3 regions of the Bacillus spongiae genome follow, and region 3 is predicted to be linked to each of the others. Evidence: predicted binding sites of a transcription regulator. Region 3 holds the regulator's gene; each other region holds the start of a gene.
What was found. The regulator Rex, encoded in region 3, represses fermentation and respiration genes when NADH is low (regulators of the CRP and FNR family bind a similar motif). The targets are predictions, from matches to a motif close to TTGTGAAATATTTCACAA.
Positions count from the first base shown of each region.

Region 1: the regulator Rex is predicted to act here: its motif matches at 5,282-5,299, upstream of WAK64_RS02725 (cytochrome ubiquinol oxidase subunit I).
Region 2: the regulator Rex is predicted to act here: its motif matches at 2,664-2,681, upstream of ric (iron-sulfur cluster repair di-iron protein).

Region 1 covers NZ_JBBAXC010000002.1:114,991-122,968, reverse strand. Annotated here, with positions in the region: gene WAK64_RS02745 (S9 family peptidase) at 1-1,014, opposite strand, end outside; gene WAK64_RS02740 (CD3324 family protein) at 1,210-1,482, opposite strand; gene WAK64_RS02735 (potassium channel family protein) at 2,060-2,716, opposite strand; gene WAK64_RS02730 (cytochrome d ubiquinol oxidase subunit II) at 2,788-3,801, opposite strand; gene WAK64_RS02725 (cytochrome ubiquinol oxidase subunit I) at 3,853-5,187, opposite strand; gene WAK64_RS02720 (S66 family peptidase) at 5,589-6,605, opposite strand; gene WAK64_RS02715 (ABC-2 transporter permease) at 6,889-7,494, opposite strand; gene WAK64_RS02710 (ABC transporter ATP-binding protein) at 7,487-7,978, opposite strand, start outside.
Region 2 covers NZ_JBBAXC010000011.1:139,394-147,371, forward strand. Annotated here, with positions in the region: gene WAK64_RS14270 (YqzH family protein) at 1-100, opposite strand, end outside; gene WAK64_RS14275 (Y-family DNA polymerase) at 248-1,510, shown strand; gene WAK64_RS14280 (YolD-like family protein) at 1,525-1,875, shown strand; gene ric (iron-sulfur cluster repair di-iron protein) at 1,904-2,605, opposite strand; gene dnaN (DNA polymerase III subunit beta) at 2,842-3,978, opposite strand; gene WAK64_RS14295 (enoyl-CoA hydratase/isomerase family protein) at 4,591-5,439, opposite strand; gene WAK64_RS14300 (DoxX family protein) at 5,821-6,207, shown strand; gene WAK64_RS14305 (nucleoside deaminase) at 6,365-6,877, opposite strand; gene WAK64_RS14310 (YunG family protein) at 6,989-7,330, opposite strand; gene WAK64_RS14315 (5' nucleotidase, NT5C type) at 7,392-7,943, opposite strand; gene WAK64_RS14320 (GNAT family N-acetyltransferase) at 7,960-7,978, opposite strand, start outside.
Region 3 covers NZ_JBBAXC010000027.1:2,761-10,738, reverse strand. Annotated here, with positions in the region: gene tatC (twin-arginine translocase subunit TatC) at 72-818, opposite strand; gene WAK64_RS20805 (twin-arginine translocase TatA/TatE family subunit) at 836-1,000, opposite strand; gene WAK64_RS20800 (redox-sensing transcriptional repressor Rex) at 1,057-1,725, opposite strand; gene WAK64_RS20795 (ABC-F family ATP-binding cassette domain-containing protein) at 1,986-3,911, shown strand; gene WAK64_RS20790 (DinB family protein) at 4,197-4,733, opposite strand; gene WAK64_RS20785 (phosphotransferase enzyme family protein) at 5,160-6,080, opposite strand; gene WAK64_RS20780 (NAD(P)H-dependent oxidoreductase) at 6,300-6,911, opposite strand; gene WAK64_RS20775 (winged helix-turn-helix transcriptional regulator) at 7,151-7,462, shown strand; gene tsaD (tRNA (adenosine(37)-N6)-threonylcarbamoyltransferase complex transferase subunit TsaD) at 7,846-7,978, opposite strand, start outside.

The DNA.
Region 1 (7,978 bases), on a different contig from region 3:
TACTTTTTCACTTAACATTTCCACAGTGCCATTCTCAGATAATAATCCAATAAGATAATTCGTTTTATTCTGCCATCTAATTAAAATTCCTTTAGCTGTCCAGCGTAATGGAATCACGGTACTATCAAAATCTGTTAAAGGTTGAATGAACTCTCCATTGTTAATATCATATATCTCTAGTGTACTATCTTGTATATGGGTCTTATAGTAATCCTTCTCCCTTATGCTTGCTGAGTAACATATTTTGCTGCCGTCAGTAGAAAAGCAAACGCTCCCTCCCAACAACTTATCTATATTCATCTTTTGTAGCTCTTCAGCTTTAATGTCTAGTATGTATAGGTCTTGATAAAAATAATCTCCCATATTTGGGCTTGGTGTAGCCATTAATACAATCTTCTTCCCATCATTTGAAATATCAAAATCATGGATATGAAAATCCTTACCATCAGTTAGTTGATGAACAACGCTACTATCATGCTCACCTTTATCTTTTTGCATCACTTTTTCTACTTCAATATAATATAAACTATTATTCTGGTAATCCTTGCCTATATGATGGAAATCTCCATATAATTCCTTACGTTTCTTTATCTCCTCAGATTCCTTTGAATGTGCAACATAATAAAAACCCTTGCCAGTAGGCTCCCATTTGAAATTAATGACCCCTTCTTTCTCATCAGTAATTTGAACACCACTATAACCATCTATTGCCTTTACAAATATCTGATTTCTCTTATTATCACCATCACCAACTGGGCTTAGGTAGGCGATATTTCTAGAATCGGGAGACCATAATGGGTCTGTACTCTCTGTATCACTAGTTGTTAATGGGTAACACTGCCCTTTATCTTTTTCATATATCCATACATGATTACTATAATTATTGTCTTTCCAGTTAACTGTCTTCTTAACAAATGCTACGTTATTACCATCTTCACTTATGTTTGTACCTGATAGTGTTGGTAATGAAATAATCTCTTCTATACTTAGATAGTTTTTTTCATTAGTATTCATTAATAAATCCCCTTATTTTAAATGATGTAACCCTATTTTTTGCCCTCGCTGCAAATTCACTCGTTAGTAAATATGTTACATCTAGCCTGTTTCACCTTTATTTTATCTGTATTTCTTTGTGAACAATATATTTTAAATAAGTATAATCGTTTTCTACACAAAAGAGCTGACTGGATTGTTAATCCAGTCAGCTCTTCATCGTCTTTTCTTTGAGTAAACGATTTTTTGAATACTATACACAGAAAGACAGTACTTTTCTGATAGTTGGTCAATCGTTAATCCTGTAGTAAATTCTTCACAGATTTTTTCATTTCTATACTTTATATACTCTCTACTACCTGAATTTTCTCCCCACTTTTTTCGAGTCCCTTCAGTGTTTGGTATATATATTAATTGTCCTTGAACATATTTTTGTATTTCTACTAACAATTGCTTAGGTAAGGCATTATTTGCGTTTATATACTTCATTATAACTCACTCCTTAAAATTGTTTTTAGATTTTAGGAGTTGACATTATAATGACTTTAACAAATTTTCCTTTACCTTATTTACTCATATTACGAACCTAATATTGAAACTTCCTAAATGACTATCAATAAACCTCATCTGAAACACCTCCAATGGATTTTAGAAGAAATATACAAATAATTTTGTTTTTTCATCTAAACTAACTATTAGTTTAAAACATTTTACTGAATAAACCAATAAAAATTATCCAAGTATTCCATTTTACGGAACTTCCCCCAGAAAATTCCATTGTCAATTAACCGTTCTATTATCTATCTTTTAATGCTATAAGCACTTTATTTTTACTGAAAAACCCCTTAGGATAAAACAGTTACACTCTCTTTCTAACCTAAAGGCTTCCATACATTCTGCTTATATTGATTTACCTAGATTAAAATCATTGTGTTTCTTACATCGATAGCGTTCGTTTCTATTTTAATAACAGAGAACGATTTGTATTGGCCATAAAAAAACTGCACCTCCCATTGTTCAATTCAACAATGGGAGGCGCAGTATAAAGACTGATATGCCTTACTTTCTATAATACTTTCTTTTCAAAACGATTTATATCACTATCCGCACCAATAACAATTAATATATCACCCGAACGAATTAAATCACTCGCTTGTGGTGAAACAATTACTTCATTTCCTCGTTTAATGGCAACAATATTAATTCCATATTTTGCACGGATATCTAAATCAATTAGTGAATTACCTGCTAATTGTTCATTTGCAACAATTTCTACAATGGAATGCTCATCAGAAAGCTCTAAATAATCTAGTACATTATTCGAAACAATGTTATGAGCAATTCGTTTTCCCATATCTCTTTCGGGGTGTACTACAGAGTCAGCACCGATTTTACGAAGTACCTTTTCATGATAATCATTTTGTGCTTTAACTGTAATGTTTTGTACACCGATTTCCTTTAGCATTAACGTCGTTAAAATACTAGCTTGGATATCATCCCCAATAGCTACGATTACATGGTCAAAATTGCGACATCCTAATTTTTTTAACACAGACTCATCAGTGGCATCAGCGACTACAGCATGCGAGGCAATAGAAGAAAATTCATTTACTTTATCCTCAAATTTATCAATGGCCATGACTTCCATTCCTTGCTCCGCTAATTCCCGAACAATACTTCCTCCAAAGCGACCTAAGCCTATGACTATAAATTCTTTATTCACCTTTATACCCCCAAATTGAAGTCATCACTTCTCCACTATTTTAGCATATTTTTACGGGAATGAAAGTAATATTACTTCTGGCCTTTGATGTAATCAGCATCGAATAGGAATAGGCGCATCAGTAAAATAAGAGACGGGATTAAAAGAAACAGACCGGCAATAAATACAATGACTAATGTCGTTCCCATCGTAGGATTGGTCACACTCGATTGGATTGTAATATACGGATAAAGAATATAAGGTAAATGTGACGCACCATATCCAAAAAAGGCAAAAAAGAATTGCAACATAACGGCGATAAAAGCAAAGCCAAACCTTGTTTTTTTATAAATCAGATAAGAAGCAATGGCGAAAAAAACAAGTGATAGACCAAACATCCACCATATTTCAATTGCTTGAGTAAAATGCTCTTCATTATGTTCACGCAACGCAACAAATACTAGCAGTGATGTCACGATCGTAGGTGGACTCCAAAACAATGCAAAACGCCTCAATATTTCTCTCGACTTTATATCTCCTGCTCTATCAGCGTAGTACGTTAAAAATGTAGCAGAAATAAATAAGACTGACACGATCGATAAGGCGACTACACTCCATGAATAAGGACTTTTCAACAGTTCATTTGCTAAAAAGATGACTTTATCATCTGTAACTTTTAAAAAGCCCCCTTCAGAGATTGTCAGTGCCGTTGATAAAGATGCCGGAATCAGTAATCCTGTTGCTCCGTATAAAAACAAATAGACGATATTATCCTTTGAACCGTAGTTACCAAATGCATAAAAAGAGCCCCTTATTGCAAGTAAAATAATGGCAATGCTACCTGGAATCAAAAGAGATGTTCCAAAATAATAAGCTGTATCTGGAAAGAAGCCAACAAGACCGACAAAAAAGAAAACAAAAAAGACATTTGTTACTTCCCATACAGGTGATAAATATCGACTAATTAAATCATTCAAAATATGATCCTTCCCTGTCACCTTACCATAAAATGCAAAAAATCCCGACCCAAAATCAATGGATGCTACGATTAAATATCCATAAAGAAAGATCCACAAAACGGTTATTCCTAATACTTCTAAGCTCAAAATACTTCCTCCTTTCCAAATAGAAGGACGAGGTGACCTTCATGTACGTCTTTACTGTTTTATTGGAAAACGTTGTTCTAATTCAGCTTCTGCTGGTTTATTTTTAAACATTTTAATTAAAACGACAATCGTTAACACGGCTAATACGATGTATAGTAAAACAAATAGGATAAAGGTAATCCCTACACCGTCTCCCTTCGTTGCTGCTTCAGCCACTTTCATATACCCTCTTAAAATCCAAGGTTGTCTTCCGACTTCGGCAAATATCCAACCAAATTCAATAGCAAGCATAGCTAATGGACCGCTGGCAACAATTCCCCATAATAGCGGCTTCCACCATTCATTCAACCTCTTCCATTTCCATGCAACAATAAAGAAGAAAGTAATGATTAAACTAAAGACTCCAATACTAACCATTAAATCAAATAAATAATGGACCCATAGTGGTGGCAACTCATCTTCTGGAAACTCATTTAAACCAATTACCTCAGTATCAAGTGAGCCTCCAGCTAAAAAGCTTAAAAAACCTGGAATTCGAATTTCGTTATGAATTTCATTATTTTCATCTAACGTTCCGAACAAAATAAGATCAGCGTTTGATTCTGTTTCAAAATGCCACTCTGCAGCAGCTAATTTTTCTGGTTGATACTCTGCTAAAAATTTCGCAGAAACATCGCCAGCCAGTGCAGTTCCAATCGTAAACACAAAGCCAGCAACCATTGTTAAACGTAAAGCTTTGCGATGATACTCCCCCTTGCTTCCCTTTAAAATTGCAAATGCAGTAATCGCAGCTAGTATAAGGGCCGATGTCATATAAGAAGAAGTTAACACATGAAAAACTTTCGTCGGTGTTGCAGGGTTTAACATCGCTGCAATTGGGTCAATGTTTATTGCTTTTCCATCAACTAAATCAAATCCTTGAGGTGTATTCATAAATGCATTCACCGTTGTAATAAATAAGGCTGATGCGGAAGAGCCTATCATAATCGGTATCGTTAATATCCAATGAATCCACCTATTTTTAAATCGATCCCAAGTGTATAAATAAATCCCTAGAAAGATAGCTTCAAAGAAAAAGGCGAAAGTTTCCATAAATAATGGCAAAGCAATCACCTGACCTGCCACCTGCATAAAGCTAGGCCATAATAAAGAAAGCTGCAATCCTATCGCCGTTCCTGTCACGACTCCTACAGCTACTGTAATTGTAAATCCTCTTGCCCATCTTCGGGCTAATAATAAATAGTGGGGATCCTTTTTTTTAATGCCCATAAATTCTGCAATTGCAATCATTACAGGCACACCGACACCAATTGTCGCAAATATGATGTGAAATGCTAAAGTTGTAGATGTGAGCATTCTACTTAATATGACACTATCAAATTCCATAAAGCTGCCTCCTGCTCTTTAAAATTTTTCAGTATTTCTTATTATCTATTGTAGGACGAAATCAACCATATGTGAATTAATGAACATGAACATTTTGTGACATTTATCACAAACTAACGTTCTTTCCCCTAGCAAATCGGACTAAATACTACTATTTATATAAGAAAGATTGAAAAATATTAATAAATATTAAGAACGTAGTACTAGGCAAAGAGCTCTTAATACAATAATGCTGGAAGTTGTTCACAAACTAACTAATCGTTAACCTAAATTCTGAAATGATATGCCTGTTTCGATCTATTAAAGCGTTTGAAATTAACCAGCATTTTCAAACAGCCAAAAAGAAGCCCCTTTGAAAAGAAATCATCCAAAGGGCTTCCACTTTAGTAATATCATCTATATTATTCAACTTTATCTTTTACAACACCATCTTCAAGGAACGTTATGATTCCTTTTGTAGCATTTAGCTTCACTTTAATTCCAATTGGAAATACATGTGAAGGGAAAGTATGGCCAATATCTACATTTGAAAGAATTGGGATATTCGTATCACCAATCACTTCCAATAGTAACTCATCGAGTGAGAATGGTGATTTCAAATCATTAAAATGTTCATGCTTTCCAATAATTAAACCGGCGATATCATCAAATACCCCATTAACTTTTAACATACTTAACAAACGTTCTTCAAGTGCCATATTTTTTGAAGTGTCCTCCAGAAACAAAATAGCCCCTTTTAAATTTGGAAAATATTCTGACCCAATGATGCCAGACATTGTATCTAAATTACCACCAATCAACGTTCCTACGGCAATGCCCTCTCGTAACGTTTTCCACCCTTCATTTTTCACCATCTCTTTTTCCCTACTTTGCGTCTCCCACTCAAGCCTTTCCTCTGTCCATTCTAATGGTACATCAAGTGCAAATGGGGCTTTCTTTTTTAATAGGACAATATCTTCAAAATACTCCCTCCCCTTCGCTAACATTTTAGGAAACTCACCGAATGAAGGAATAATAGCAGGTCCATAAAAGGTAGTCAGTCCTGTCTTAGCATAGATTGCTAATAAAAGTGCTGTAACATCACTGTATCCCATAATCACTTTTGGATTCCTTTTTAAATATTCATAGTCTATATAAGGCAATAAAGAATTTGAATTTAGGCCTCCAATTGTACTAATAATCGCTTTTATATCCTTGTTATAAATGAACTCATTTATTTCTTCTGCTCTTGTTCCAATTGAACTAGAACGATAAGATTGTATTTCTCTTGAGCATTTTCCCTCAACAATTGTAAACCCCATCTCCTCTAACTGGATTAAACCCCGTTGGTATCTTTCCTTAAAAAGAACAGGTGCTGGAGAGGATGGTGTAATAACCCCAATTTGATCTCCTGCTTTTAAAGCCTTGGCTTTTAACATTAGACAACAACCTTTCAACTGTAAATAATAGATATGTATTAAAGTTTCATAGACACTTCGCCCGATTTCTTACAACCCATTATTTCAAAACAACCGCTTCCATTCAATCATTTTCACAAAAAAATGCGCTTCTATCGATAGACGCTGTCTAACAATTGAGGCGCAGTTCATCTCTCATATAAGCGTTCTTTAATCTTAAATTAAAATTGTTCCATAAGTAGACTAAGAAATCTCTCTTATTTCGAGGGTAATTCTAACTGTTTCAGTTCGTGCAACGCTCCTCTTAAAATGCTTTTCGTTGGTAAATAACAGTCGTAACTCCCCAAGAAATTAAATAAACTACCATGATGGCAAGTGTCGCTCCAGTGTATAGAGCTGGGATGGATAAATTAACGATAAAATCCGTTATGCCTGGTAAATGTTCAGCTAAAAAAAGAACACTATCCCTTCCTACAAACGCTAAAATCAGAAAGGTAATCATTACAGTCATTGTAATATGACCTGGTTTTAATAGATAAAATAATGGAAAGGTACACGCCGCAAATAATAAAAATAAGCCACTCCCCATTGCAATATCGGTCAGTGTAAATGGTTTATTAAAAGCATATAATACTAGACTTGTCACTCCAATTGCTAAAATCATATAAGCAATAGCCCCAAGATAGCGTGATGCGATAATTTCCGTACGTGTATAAGGTAAGGAATTCAATAATATATTTGTCTCTACTTTTTCATCATAGGCATATGTGTTAAAGGGAATGAAAATACTGGCTACAAGAAAAGTGAATGCTGGATGTTTATCCATAAAGATAAAAAATAAGATACAAAGAATATAGATTAACAACTGCCTTTTTTGTAAAATGACATCCCGTCTGATTAAATTAAACATGGTGCATGCCCCCTTTCAGGTAATACATGATATCCTCTAGAGAAGCGCGTTCAATTACAACTGTATCTCCGAAAATACTTTTCACTTCATTAACATTGTCTGTTAATGCTTCGAATCCTGTTGATGCACGATGAATTTGAACAAAGGCCTTTTCCGTATCCCTATCTAGGAGGTCCATTCCTCCTTTAACGAGCGCATAGCTTTCAGCTACATCGTGAATAGATTTATTAAAGACTAATTCCCCTCTTTGTATAAAAGCTATATAATCTGCGATGCGATCTAAATCCGTTGTAATATGAGTTGAGAAGAATATCGTACGATTACTATCAATCATTAATTCCTGCAAGAGATCCAACAGCTCCCGTCTAAAAATTGGATCTAAGCCTGCAGTTGGCTCATCCATGATGATTAACTCTGCATGGTGTGATAGTGCAATCGCCAATGAAGCCTTCATTTGCATTCCTTTTGAGAATGTTTTCATTGC
Region 2 (7,978 bases), on a different contig from region 3:
GGCGTTTCCATTCCTCTTTCGTTAGAGGAAGAGAGGTCTCTTGGTACCCGTATTGATAAAAGCATTGAATCACTTTTTTCTTTAGAAACTCTTTGTCCATTCTCTTCACCTCTATTCTATTATACACGTATTCACAAAGTCCTATATTTTCCATGTTTACTAATTGGTTCTTATTGAAAACGAACGTATATTCGTATAAACTTTGAATATAATAAAACAGAACAAATGTTCTTTTGGAGGGAGAAAGATGGTCGTTGATTACAGTAGGCTACCACTACGTAAAATTTTGTGCATTGATATGAAGAGCTTTTATGCCAGCTGTTCGGCCGTTATGATGGGGTTAAATCCACTTGAATGCTATTTAGCCGTTGTGGGAGATAAAAGTCGTCAAGGTAGTATCGTTTTAGCTGCTTCTCCAAAATTGAAAAAGGAGTTTGGCATTAAAACAGGTTCACGTATGTTTGAAATTCCGAACGATTCTCGCATTGTTTTGGCGGAACCAAAGATGGAAACCTATATCCGAATTTCGACTGAAATTACTCGACTATTTCACCGATATGTCCCAAAAGAGGCCATTCATACGTACAGTGTCGATGAAAGCTTTCTTGCTATTGATGGAGCGTTCAATTTATGGGGAGATGCTCATACGATTGCCAACAAAATTAAATTTGAAATAGAAAAAGAATTCCAACTCCCGTGTGCAATTGGAATTGGACCTAATATGCTGATGGCTAAGCTCTGTCTAGACTTGGAGGCAAAAAAGAAGGGGATAGCCGAATGGGGCTATGAGGATGTACAGACAAAACTATGGACTATCTCTCCCTTAAGTGAAATGTGGGGAATTGGCAAGCGTGTAGAACGTACATTAAATCGGATGGGGATTTTTTCTGTTGGTCAACTAGCCCGCTTCGACCTTGAGAAGCTTGAAGCGAAGTTTGGTATTATGGGGAATCAACTTTACTATCACGCATGGGGAGTCGATCTATCCGAAATAGGTGCCCCTATTATGGAAGGGCAAATTAGCTTTGGAAAAAGCCAAATTCTTCTTCGAGATTATAAAGAGGTAGGGGAAATTAAGCATGTCATGCTAGAAATGTGTGAGGAGGTGGCACGGCGGGCACGGCAGCATAAAAAAGCAGGGCGCACAATTAGTTTGGGAATTGGATATAGTCAGGAAGAGTTTGGTGGCGGCTTTCATCGCTCTCGCTCCATTGAACATCCCACGAATATTACGATGGAGATTTATCGAGTATGCTTGAAGCTGTTTTATATGCATTATGAGAAAAAAACAGTGCGTAAAATTTCCATTACTCTTTCAAATATTATAGAGGATGAATCAATTCAACTCGATTTATTTCGTCCGAATTTATCAAAGAAGCGAGAGCTTGGTTATGTAATGGACCGATTACGAAACCGCTACGGATCAGGTGCCATTCTTCGAGCGGTTTCTTATACGGATGCAGGAACTTCAAGACATCGAGCCCGTTTAGTTGGTGGGCATAAAGCATAGAAAGGAAGATGGATATGATTCGCGATCGTGGAAAAATGAAGTGGACGTCAATGATGCTTCCAGAGCATGTGAAGCAGCTCCGTGATTGGTCGAAAGAGGATGCGTTTGAAAAGGAAAAAGAAATGGACGAACAGCAGCTAGAAGAGATGAATACCATCGCTGCTGAGGCTATGGAATATGGAAGCTGTATCACCATCACACATTATGCTCATCACCGCTATGAAAGCCTGGTTGGAACGATTCATTATTGGGATGTGAACGGAGAAAAGCTTCATTTTGAGGATCAGTCTGGCAACAAGCATTACATCTGGCTGAAGCACATTGTAGATCTTCGTATGACGAATGAATCAAATATAAAAGACTGACTCTATCGTTTAGAGCCAGTCAATATTATTAGGCAGCAACACGTGGAAAGAGAATGTTGTTTTCTAAATGAATATGCTGATATATATCTGTTTCAAGAGCTTCAAGACGTTGATAAACAAGGCGATAGGTTCCACAAGCACCTTCTGGCGGTGTGAAATCATTTGTGATGGTACGCATTTCTTTTAACAGATTTACTGTTGAAATATGTTCATTTTCAAGTTCTTGAATGACCTTCATTATTTTTTCACGATGTTCGAGCGTAGGCTGTTTTTCAAAAGCTAATAGAGCTGGGAAATCGTCCTGTTCTTCTTTTGCTATATGTTGTTCTAGCATAATTTTTAACTCTTGAAAAAGCTTATTAACCGTCATTAAATGAGGGTTCGTTTCTCCATGTACTCGAGAAACCTTCGTGACATAAGGCGTCAAAAGTGGCAGCTCCTCGTTTAAATAATGATGGTGCTTCGCAATAATATGGTTAATAATAGTAGAAGAAGAGGCATGCTCCCAATCAATGGTTGATTCCTTTAATGCATTTGTTTCATGGTACAATTTATTTAAATTGCTAAGCACTACATCTAAAGATATATTTTTCTCTTCTGTTGCTTCAATTAAAGACTTATTCCCCCCACAACAAAAGTTAATTTGATACGATTTGAATAGGTCACTAGCTCGAGGGAATCTCTTTACGATCTCAGCCACTGTTAGCGTTTCAGTAAATACTTGTTCCATGATTATTCCTCCATTCATCAAAATCTATTTATAGAATAACAGGAGATTGAATAGGTAGTTGTGATATGAATCACAAGTTAGAATGAAAGTTGGACCTTCTTTCTGTTGGCTGGCTGTATAGATGAAAAATTGTTCATAAAGCTGTAATGAAGTATTACAAAAATAAAAAAATCCATTTTCATCAAAATGGATTTCACTCTTCTTCTAGGTTGTCATAATAAAAAAGTGCCTCTTTATTAATAGGAGCGTACAGGTGAAATGAGATAGGTATGAAGGTCGTTACCAACCGGTTCAATAAGAACAGGACGCATTGAACCGCTAAAGCTTAAGCGAACCTCTTCTTCTTTAATCACTTTTAGAGTATCTATTAAGAAACTTCCATCAAGTGAGATGTTTAGCTCAGTTTCACCGGAAATACTGTTTAACTTTTGTGTTTCTTCTATTTTTCCTACCTCAGTTGAATTGGATGAGATGATGAAATTTGAGTTCCCCTTCACCTCGAAATGAATCGTATGATTTCTCCTTTCACTAGCAAATATACAGGCCCTGTCCACACCATTTAATAATTTTGTTGTATTTAATGTCATGATTGTTTTATGTTCTTGTTGTAATAAACCGGATACGCTAGGATAGTTTCCTTCAATTAATCTTGAATACAAGGTAGTAAACAGGGATTTAAATACTACATTATGATCTGTTATAACAATGTCGATAGGTGTTGTTGAATCGCTCCCTATAATGGTAATTAACTCACGAAAGGCTTTACTTGGCACAATGCAAGAACGCTGTAAGTTAGACGTTATTTTAAGCTTTCTGAATGATAATCTATGGGAATCTGTTGCAACACAAGAAAGGTAGTTTTTTTGAAAAGCAAGATGAACCCCCGTTAATATTGGTTTCGCCTCGTTTTTAGAAACAGCAAACACTGTTTGTTTCGCTATGTCTAATAAGTCTTTGCTTGGAACGCTCACATAATGGTCATGAGCCACTTTCGGTAATGGTGGATATTCGTCTGGGTTAAACCCGTTCAAAGTGGTGATGATTTCGTCTGACTCCATCGTCACTAAATGATCATCGTTAGCGGTAAGTCGGATGTTACGTGGGAACTTCTTAACAATATCGTGAAGCAACTTAGCAGAAACGACGGTGCTACCTGTTTTATACACATCTACTACTTTTACACGACTTATTGTGTTACGGAGTACCTTTTCTATCACAATGTCAGAATTGCTGCCTATAAGAGTGACACAATCCTTCATCGCCACAATTTTAATTCCAGTTAATATCGGAAGAGGTGCTTTGGGTGAAACGACTTTGCTCATCTCTAAAATGGCTTTTTTGAAAAAATCATTGTTAACTATAAATTCCATCATGCAGTACCTCCTTTTGTTATAAAGAAAAATGTAAGTATAAGGTATAAAAAACAAGAACATACATTCTTATTGTAGCATGATAAAAATAGAAATGGTAGACCATTTCATTCATAGTTTAAAAGGTGAGTTTAGGGAAGAGGGTTAAATAGTAAGGTGCTGTCTCTTAAATCGGAATAGAGAGAGGAAGCTATCCATTGACAGAGCGACACGTCATTTCTGTTGTGAAAACGTTTGGACAGTGAGATAGGAAAGAATAAATAGTATAGGGAAAGAGGTTCTTCTCAGAATGTTCAGAAGTAGTTGGTCATGTCTATAGAAATAAGGGGAAGTTTGTGGCTATTGTCAGTCCTATAACGGCATACATGTTGCTCATCATAGAACCGACTATTATAGCCTTACATATAATAGCAAACATTAATGGTAAAATACAACAATGTTTTTGTTAAAAAATGTGAAAAAAATAGTACAAAACATAGAAAATGAATCAATAAGAATATTTGCAGCATCTTAAAGTACTTCCTAACGTTCTCCATGAATGTACTTTCAACTCAACTTAATTTCGAAAGAGATACAGAAAAAAACCTGAAACGGATTCAGGTTTTTTTGTATGTTCTAGTTAGTAGAGTCCTGATTCATGTTAGCCATATCCTGCATAACATCGGCAGCAACGTCTGCTAATAATTCTGAAATATGAATTTCCCGGGAAGTTTGTGCCCCGTGTTTTAACACTTTTCCAATTAAGTATTGAGTTTTTTCTTCCCCTGCACGTTCGATGAACCTCTCTTTTTCAAGCTCAATCGCAGCCTTCTCATCTTTGATGGCCAAATCAACGATTTCTTTAATCATTTCAATGTCACGTTGCTCAAGGAAGGTTAGTGGGGTTACGACTTTCTCCAACGTTTGTTCAATAGAATCTGATGGGATAAATCGCGTAATATAGCCGAATTGTTCTGCAGTGCGAGCATCCATATCAGCACTCGTTAGGAGGTACTCCAACGCTCTTGTTCGTCCTAATCGGCGAGCAGCTTGAACAGTCCCTTGTCCACCTGGAGGAATGTTTGTGCTTATTTCAGGCTGTCCGAACACTGCGTTTTCAGTTCCATACGCAATGTCGCATGCCATAACAAATTCATTTCCTCCACCACGAGCAGCTCCGTCAACTATGGCAAATGTAATGGCATGTGTATTTCTTACATCTTCAATTAGCTGCATGAAGTTTTTTGTTCCTGTTATTCCTTCTTCTTTACGATTAATAACGGTAACGTCTAAGTGCGCACTAAAGAAGTGTTGATTAGAAGAGCGGAAAATGATGACTCTAAGTTGATTGTCTTTATTTAATTCTGCAAGGACTTGTTGTAGTTCAGTAATCAGCTCATTTGTTAAAAGGTTCACTTCACCATGATTGATGTTAACAGTAGCTACTGCAGCTTCTTTTTGTACGTTTACACTATTTGTATTCAAAAAAAACCCTCCACGACTATTTTATAAAGCGTTTATACTTTAACCATTTATGAAAATTTATATTCTATTCTGAGAGTACATGTAGAACGAAGATTCTTTGCTTTTTCCTAAATCAATGTGAGTTTAACTAAAGGCAGACGAAAGATAGAGTGAACTTCATGAAAAGTGAGATTAAAAGAAAGGTATTGACGTAAATATATCCTAATGTTAGGATATATAAATGTAGGATATATTTAGAGTTTAAAGGGAGGGTAAACATTAAGCGTAATATGGAATGCAGACATTGAGTACAAAAAGTGTATAGACGATAAATTATTTTTTAAACAAATAAAAAGGATCGTTTTTGATTCTCTACATTATGTAAATAAGGAGAGTGTACGTATGAAAAGGGTTAATTATATTATTCAAGGATTACTTTCAGTGGCATTTATTCTTTCTGGGGGGATGAAATTAATTGGTGGGGCAGAACAACTTCAGCCAATGGCAGAGGGATTTGGTTATTCGGTAGAATTTATGTATTTCATTGCGGTTTGTGAAATTTTAGGGGGACTAGGTTTAATTGTCGCTTTTTGGAAGCCGAACTTAAGTATAATTGCTTCGGGAGGATTAGTCATTCTAATGGCTGGTGCAGTGTTCTCACACTTAAGTGCAGAACAGGGTATAGGAGCAGCGATGCCTTCGTTAATTCTGCTATTGTTAGGGTTAGTTCTATTGATTGGAAGGGGAAAAAGTATGATGGAAAGTATTAAAAATTCCCCGTCATCTTAATGAGTGAAAAAGAATAAAAAGCTTACAAAAGCATTAATAACATTATAAATAAAAGAATATAGATAAAATCAACTGCCCCTTTTAGGAAAGGGGCAGTTCTTCTATGGATTTTCTATGGAAGTATTTGTATAACGGTAAAATGCCGATTCTCTTCACCCTATTCTGGAATAACAGCTTTTCGTAAGTTAATAACATTATTAGGGTTTGTTGACCATTTGTTCATTAGTTCCATTTGTTTCTGTTTTAAATCTTCATAAGGCTCTTCTATAGCGTCAATTTCATGAAATTTTTTATCATATATTTTTGTATCTTTTATTTTTTTATAACCGCCGAAACCTATGTCGTCGTTTAATAACCAAACTACTTTTTTAATATTGGCAAAAAGTATTCCACCCGTGCACATTGGACAAGGTTCCAAGGTAGTGTATAGGGTAAACTTTTCACGATTAATTTTAGCTTTGAAGATTGATTTACCAGCATTACGGATAGCGTCAATTTCTGCGTGAGCAGTTGCATCTTGTTGAGGGTGTACTCTATTACGCCCTTTTGCAATGATATTTTGATTTTCATCCACTATTACAGCACCAACCGGATAAGTATTCTCTTCCAAGGCTTTCTCTGCTTCTTCAAGAGCTAACTCTAAATAAAATCTATCTTTATTTGTATTCAATATTTCCTCCTCAGACATATCTTCGAATCTGTCATTAAACTCATTTTAATATAATTATTTCAATGTCACGAATCTAGTTTATAACATAACAAAGCACATTATTTGTTCAATTTAGTTGAAGGCAGATGATACTTTTTGTTTTAAGTAGTTATATTGCTTGGCATTTGTATCGGCAAATGCTTCTTCTCGGTTAGAAAGTAAATCCTTATAAGTGATGTTCTCCATAAATTGAGAAGCTGTTAGATCGTACCGTTCTTTATTAATGAAGTTATAAAAATGCCATCCACCGGGCAGTTTGGTTTTCCTTATTTCTCCGCTGAAAATATCATTTATTACTAAAGCGGTTACACCACATTGTCCTTTAGCAGGGTTGTCCTTACTCCATTTTGAACTTGATTCTATAGACCAGGATTCTAACAACACCTTCATTATTTCGTCTATTTTTTTCTCCATAAAGATCCTCTTTTCTGAAGTAGATTAACGCAAACCAACGGGATGAAGTGAACCTTCCTACTTATTTCTTATTTAAGAAAAACTCTTTTACTTCCTGCCAATTATTCACTCTAATATAGGATGTACTCTTCAAGTTATGAGGAGCTGAAAATAATATTCCTTGTCCTTTGAAATGTTCAAAGTGTCTAGGGCTATCATCGATTAAATAGTCAGCATTAATAATACTTTTTTTACCACAAAAAACAAAATTAAGGTCCGAGAGAAAAGGAAAGTGTTCCTTTAGCCATTCGTATTTTGCGGAAAAAGAAGAAGGGTGTTCCATAGCTGCAGTGGTAATGAAAATCTCGTAATAATTACTTAGTTCTTTTATTACTTCTTGGCTGCCTTCCATTACCTCTAAATCTCTAAAGAAACCTGGATTATCAACATATGCAAGGATTTCACTTTTCAAATGTGGTCTTACATTCCAAAGTCTTGTACCTTGTAAATCCTCCAATGTTAAAGCTTCATTGTATTCTTGGTTGTAAAGATCCAAATGTTTCTTCTGAAAATCAGCTATTACTTCATCCATATCAATCGCTATCGTTTTCATTTGTTTCCTATAATTCTGCATAGTAACTCCTCTCCGATTAAATAAAATTAAGAATA
Region 3 (7,978 bases):
CTTATCAATCAAACAAAAAAAGCCGCCTATTATCGACAGATAATAGGTGGCTTCTGTATAAAACTTATAAATTATTCTTCCATTTCTCTTTTTTGCTCAGCAATTAATACCTTTCGATAGCCTATCTTACAAATCCACAGACTAATCTCGTACAAAATGAATAGTGGGACCGTTACGAGTAAGTGGGACATAAGGTCAGGTGGCGTAATCATCGCTGCAATAATAAACAAAATGAAATACGCATATACCCTCATTTTGGACATAAGCATTGGCGTAATGATACCAAGTCTTGTCAAAAATAGCATGATAACGGGTAGCTGAAATAAGAAACCGAACGGGATGGTCATTTGAAATAAGAATTCAAAATACTCATTAATACCGATTTCTTGTTCAATTTCAAGATTGGTAGATAAATTCAGCATAAAATCTACCACGAATGGGAACAGAATAAAATAGGAAAAAGAAAGCCCACCAACAAACAATAACATTACGATCGGGATGTAGCTTAACGTCACACGTTTTTCTTTTTCATATAATCCTGGAGATACAAAAGACCACACCTGATAAAGAATCACAGGCAGTGTCATTAGTAAGGATAAAAATAAGATTACTTGAACATAGATTTTCAATGGATCCGTCAGACGAAATGCATTCATCGTTAGTTCCTTTGCTTCATCGGCATTTTGTAAAAAGCGAATGAGTGGTTCAGCAAGAAAAAAACTTATCACAATGGCAAACAGTAAGAAAACGACCACGATGAGAAGTCGTTTTCTTAATTCATCTATATGTTCATAAACAGTCATTTGATTTTGACTCATGATTCTTCACCTAGCATTTACTTAACATCTTTTTTTTCATCTTCATCCGCTAAGCCTTTAGTGGCATTTTTGAATTCGCGCAACGTATTTCCCATTGCTTTCCCTAGCTCGGGCAATTTTTTCGGACCGAAAATTAATAATGCAACTACGACGATTGCTACAAGACTACCTGGACCTGGCATTACGCTACACCTCCTCAGTAATATATTACACCATTATACCGTTAAATCCTAATTTCTTATAGACCTTCTTGTGACGTTTCCGTGTCATCATTTGAATAATTTTTTAAGAAATAGACAAGTGACTGCAGCTCGACTGCTAAATCAATATGATGGATACGAATAGAAGCAGGAACATTTAAGCGCGCTGGTGTAAAGTTTAAAATCCCCTTCACATTCGCGTTGACTAACCGATCGGTAATGCTTTGTGCTACTGGAGCTGGAACGGTTAATATGACCACTTCTATATTCCCTTCAAGAAGTTTTTCTTCTAATTGAGCGAGAGGGAAGACAGGCACTTCACCAAATTCCATCCCTACCTTTTCTGGGTTAACATCAAAGGCTACCTCAATTTTAGTATTATTATTTTTCAAGAAATTATAATGAAGGAAAGCTGTTCCTAAATTACCAACCCCTATTAAACCTACCTTTGTGACCTCATCCTGGCTTAATGTTTTACTAAAGAAACTTAATAGGTAATTGACATTATAACCATAGCCCTTTTTTCCGAGTGCTCCAAAATAAGAGAAATCCCGTCGAATGGTTGCTGAATCTACTTTTACTGCTTCGCTTAATTCTTTTGAGGAAACTCGTTGTTTCCCCGATGAATGTAAATTTTGAATAAAGCGATAATATAGCGGCAAGCGTTTTGCTGTAGCTTGCGGTATTTTCATTGTGTCTTGATTCATTTTTTATCCCCCCGCCATCTCTTTCACCACTGTATATCATCTAAATAGAACAGCTCTTGTGGCTTTACTTGTTTTTGAATTCTGTTAGCGCTTCCATTTTGTCACTTTCATTATTTTTTATATAGACAAACGATCGAGATACTCTTCTCTTCATATCATACACCATTTTTCTATTTCTGTCTGTTACCTACTTCACAAGTTATGCTATTGCTCATTTGCTTTTAAATACGATACACTAATAGTATAAATGAGGTGAAATCATGATTTTATTACAAGTAAATAATGTGACAAAGCATTTTGGTGCTGAACTTATTTTATCGAATATAAAATTAGAAATAAAATCAAACGATCGAATTGCATTAGTTGGTCGTAATGGAGCGGGAAAATCGACTCTATTAAAAATTATCTCCAATCAGCTATCTTATGATTCAGGTGAAATCATTAAACCGAAACATGTAACAATGGGGTATTTGGCGCAGCATACAGGACTTGAATCCAATTTATCTATTTGGGAAGAGATGCTTTCCGCCTTTGACCATGTTCGCCAACTTGAAGGAAAAATACGCAAACTAGAACACAGCATGGCATCTCCTGAAGTATACGATGACACAGAACGATATGAGAGAATCGTTCAAGAATATGATCTCCTTACTGTGAAATTTAAAGACATAGGTGGGTACCAATACGAATCGGATATTCGGACCATTCTTCATGGACTAAATTTCGCGGACTTTGACTATTCAACGAAAATTTCCACTTTAAGTGGAGGACAAAAGACAAGGCTAGCACTGGCTAAGTTACTTTTAACAAAGCCTGACCTCCTTATTCTAGACGAACCGACAAACCACCTGGATATTGAAACACTTTCCTGGCTTGAGCAATTTTTACAAGGATACCCAGGTAGCATTCTCATTGTTTCCCATGACCGCTATTTCCTAGATAAAGTTGTTACGAAAGTCTATGAAATTTCAAGAAAAAATACGAAGAAATACCACGGTAACTATAGCGATTATTTAAATAAAAAAGCCGAAGACTATGAACGTGAAAGTAAACAATTTGAACGTCAACAAGCGGAAGTAGCCAAACTGCAAGATTATATTCAACGCAATCTAGCTCGCGCCTCTACAACCAAAATGGCACAAAGCAGACGAAAAAAGCTTGAAAAGATGGACCTCATGTCTCAACCGTTAAGTTCTGAGAAATCTGCTCATTTCTCCTTTGGCATTGAGCGACCTAGTGGGAATGATGTTCTTAAAGTGGATGACCTTACTATCGGTTATGAAAGCACACCATTATCCTCTCACTTGAATTTCCATTTATCAAAAGGAGATAGCATTGCATTAGTAGGTCCAAATGGAGTAGGAAAATCAACGTTAATAAAAACGCTTGTCAATAAACTGCCTTCTCTATCAGGAAGCTTTCAGTTTGGGACGAACGTAATGATTGGCTACTACGATCAAGAGCAGGCAGAATTATCGTCCAATAAAACGGTCCTTCATGAGTTATGGGATGAGTATTTATTGAAGCCCGAAAAAGAAATTCGCACTGTTTTAGGCAATTTCCTTTTTTCAGGAGACGATGTTTTAAAGCCCGTTCATTCACTTAGTGGCGGAGAAAAAGCACGGCTTGCCCTTGCAAAGCTCATGATGGAAAAACCAAATGTTCTGATTCTTGACGAACCAACGAACCATTTAGATTTAGATAGTAAAGAGGTTCTTGAAAACGCACTGATTGATTACCCAGGAACCATCCTTTTCGTCTCACATGACCGTTATTTTATCAATCGAATCGCAACTAAAATCGTTGAACTATCCAGTAGTGAAACAAAAGAGTATTTAGGAGATTATGATTATTTTGTTGAGAAAAAGCAAGAAGTAGAAGAGCTCGCTTTATTAGAAGAAAAAGAACGAGAAGAAATAGCAACCTCCTCTTCACAAACAGCAAAAGGAAGTCATCGTATTGATAAGGAAGCAAAAAAACTTGAACGCCAACGCGCGAGAAGAATTCAAGAAATTGAAGAAAATATTGAAAAGCTAGAGTCAGACATTACGGAAAAAGAAGCACAATTATTTGATACGACCCATTTTCAAGATGTAGAAACAATGAAAAGACTTCATGATGAAGTAGAGGCAGCGAAAGAAACTTATGACGAGCTTTTAGAAGAATGGGAATTACTACAAACATAACTTCCATCCCCTGCCTTTTTGCAGGGGATGTTTTTTTAATATAATTTCCACAATGTTATACACATTTACGACCCTACTACATTAATACTCACAGAGTTTTTCCACATTATCCACATAATTATTCTTAGTTTTCCACATTTTTATTCAAAATGGAAGCGTTATTATTTTTGATTGCTCACAAATTATACATGGATATCCACAACTTATCAACAGATTGTGTACAAAACAAACGTTCTAGTGGATAACTTTTTAATCTCTTCACCTTCTCTTCCTAATATTTTACTTCTATAATTTAAGAGCTTCCTGATTTGTAGAGAGCTTACGTCTAATCATTCTAATTTGTCCACGGTGACTAATCTCATCTTCCATTACGTGATACCATAAATAATAAAGATTGTGTGGGATACCATTAGACCATGTTCTTTCTTCATATAACCAATCATCTGACTTCGTCTTAAACAAGTTTAGTGTTCTTTCTCTTACAGTTGATAACGCTGCTAAATAATAGTCAATTGAGTTATTTTTTATGTTAGCCCTCGCATTTTCTCCTAACTCCAAAGCATGTTTCCATTTCGATAATTCCGCTTCGTTAAAATCTCTTCCTTCAAATGAAATAACTTGGTGAACAGCTTCAATGGAAGCAATATGAAGCAATAAAGCCCCAATACTGTTTGCATCTTCCTCATATAAATAATCTAATTCTGACTGACGAAGTTCTGCAATTTCACTAATAGTTGTTTCCCTAGTATGCTCCAGCATTGTGATGAGTTCTCCAATTGTAGAAGAATAACCTTCTCTTGGCTTTACTAGATAATCCATTATTTTCCCTCCTATAAATGGTAATTATGATTTTACCAGTCGGGTAGATTATTTAAAGCCTTAAAATGATACTTAAATAGTGATATAATAAAATTGAACATAGAAAAAAAACCCAACAACCCGACACTCAATTGATTCGAGGTGTATAAAAACGTTGAGTTTTCCACAATTAATCCACAAGTAGAAATGTATTTACATCCAAATTTAGAAGATCAACCGACCTCTTCCAATTATTCTGAATGAGTTACTCCATTAATCGCTACCTATACTTTTGTTTCATAAAGAAAAGATGACTCTTTAGCCTATTCTCTACCAGTAAAAAGGTTTTTAGAAAAAAATAATTCTACGATAAAATGGATCAAACCCTCAAATAACAAAGAAGGGGTGAAAGTATCACCCTAATCCTTCACTTCTCATCTCGATGATGAGCTACAATGTATATTTAGTTGGTTCAAAACCTAATAGAGATTTAATAAAAGACTTCTGATGCTCCGATTCTGATTCATCTAAATCATTCATTGCCCACAACGCTTCATCCATATAGACAAAGATTAGAAGTTCATTCCATACTTCTTTTTCCGTTTCAGTTAAGGATACATGACATAGATAACCAGACTTAAATTCCTCCCATTCCTCAACGGTAAACATTCTCTCTGGTGCAGTATCTATTTCAGTATGGAATAGTATCAGGGCTAACGCCAAATCAAAAATCCGTGGAATACTTCCTGCATTATCAGGGTCAATTAACACCAAGCCTTCCTCTGAATAGATGAGGTTATTCGCTTTATAGTCCCACGATGCATCAACATACGGAATAGTAATATCCTTTAGATTTTCAAATGAATTTTCCAATAATCGCTTTATCTCTTTAGATAATTGTTTAAATGCTTGAATATGAACATTATCTTTATATTGATCCAGTAGGTGATTAATATCGCTCTTCACATCATTAATAAAGCCTTCATCGTATTGTTCCCAATTAAAACCATGGTCGAAAACACTTTTGTTTGAGGAAACAGCATGGATCTTTCCGAGCATGCTGCCTGCATCATAAATATCCTTTAGACTTGCATCATATTTTCGTCCATTTATAAATGGGTAGACAACCCAATTCTGATCATTCACTTCATGATAAAGTTGGTCTTTAAATAAAATTGGCCTTACTACTCCAATGCCACTGTCTTCTAATTGTTCTGTCCATGTAAAAAGGCGTTCAACCTTACTTCGATCTTTTTTTGTTTTTTTGACAATCGTATCTCGGCCACCCTGTTTTATCTTAAATACTGGCGAATACTTATAAATAGACGTTATTGTGGAATCTAACCCAAAATAGGTATATACTTCATTCATATCTTCACTTTCCCTTTCAAAATATATTCTTTTTATTATGTATAAAGAACCTCCCTAACTTATTCAAGCCAGTGCCTAAAAAACCCTCTTTATCGTTTACAATAGTGGTTAACGATTATTTTCTGCAGAAAAAAAGAGCATCCAACCGTCAGAAATTGACCAATTGGAATGCCCCTTGCTACTGATATTATTAACCGTTATAGGAATAGTTAACAAAGCTTATACAAATGTAACTTTCTCTTCAAGGGAAGCTCTTACCTTTTCCGGTGTAGTTGGTTCTTTTCGATAGCCTAATGGAACCACTAATGCAACCTCATATTCATCAGACGAATAGTTTAATAATTTTAGTACATCGTCATTCATAAATCCTTCCATTGGACATGAATCGATTTCAAGCGTTGCAGCAGCCATCATTAAGAAAGAGGCAGTAATATAGCATTGGGATTTCGACCATGCTGTAAAGGCTTCGCTATTAGGGAATGACTGCAAGAAATTAACGGCGATAGGAATTCCATTCTCTGGAATTCTCTCACTAATTAGTTTTTTTACTTCTGGAGAGTTAGGATCTAATAATGTGTCTTTTTTCGCTAATATGACAACAACCGCACTCGCGTCCTCAACTTGTTGCTGGTTAAACGATGCTTCTTTAAGCTGTGATTTCATACTTTTATCTTGAACAACAACGTATTCCCAATGCTCCAGATTTAAAGAAGATGGGGCTTTTAGTGCGCTATCTAAAATAAACTTTAAATCATTCTCAGGGATCTCCTTGTTTACATCGAAATGTCGAGTAGCATGACGAAAATATAATGCATCTGAAAAATTTAGCATCTTTATAGTCCTCTCTTAATTGGATTTTTAACGCCTGTATTTATGGAGTTCATTCTTTTCTTATTATTCAGATCATGTTCCAGCATGCAATAGAACCGACCTGTTTAAAAGTAAGAGATGGTACCATTCTCTACTAGTTAAAAGAATTGTTTTTTCAATCCTTCTACAGTAAATTATAAGTAGTGAATAATATAGAGTAAATACGTCAAATATTTTTGACCTTACAAGGAGGCTAAATTATGGCGATCTCAAGAAAAAAAACGTGTGAGCAACTAAGTAAGTTAGAAAAAATACTTATATCAATCGACGGAAGATATACTCCCGTTTTAATATTAGCTCTTGAAGAAAATCACAGATTTAGTGATTTATTAAGAAGATTACCCGATACAAATAAGCAAAGCTTATCTACTACGCTAAAACAATTAATGAAGTATGATATTGTGTTCAGAAATGTCATTAAAGAGTCTGCTCCGCAGCATATCGAATACGGATTAACAGAAAAGGGGAAAAAAATACGAGGTATCCTTTTACAAATGTCAGAAATTATGTAGCATAGGTGGTATTCTACCTCTAAATAAAAAGCACTCTATACGCAAAGAATGGACCAAGAAGAGTTTAGCTAATCGCGTTGTTCAAGTGGAGGAAAATGATTGAATAATACCCATGATGGAGACGTGTGCAAAAGCAAACATAACCACTACATTCAATGGAGGGCCCTTTTGCCATAACGGCACAGAGCTCTTAAAAGAGACAATTGAAAAAAAGCCTGTTTGATCTTACCAAGAAGGGCTGCCTTCCGTAAACCCACGTTGAGAGGGATCAACATGGGACATTGCACGAACCTGACTTTAGAATTGTTTACTTCAAAAAAGAAGCAGAGAAAACAATTCGTTTTCATCTGCTTCTTTTTATTTTAACGCTTGTTAGATAACCCTTAAAGCTCTAATCCTGGATTTCCATTCATTTTCATATTCCCTCTTTTTCCTTGTTCATACATAACTGTACCTGCTGCGGCTATCATAGCTGCATTATCTGTACAAAGTGATAATGGTGGAATGACGAGGTCT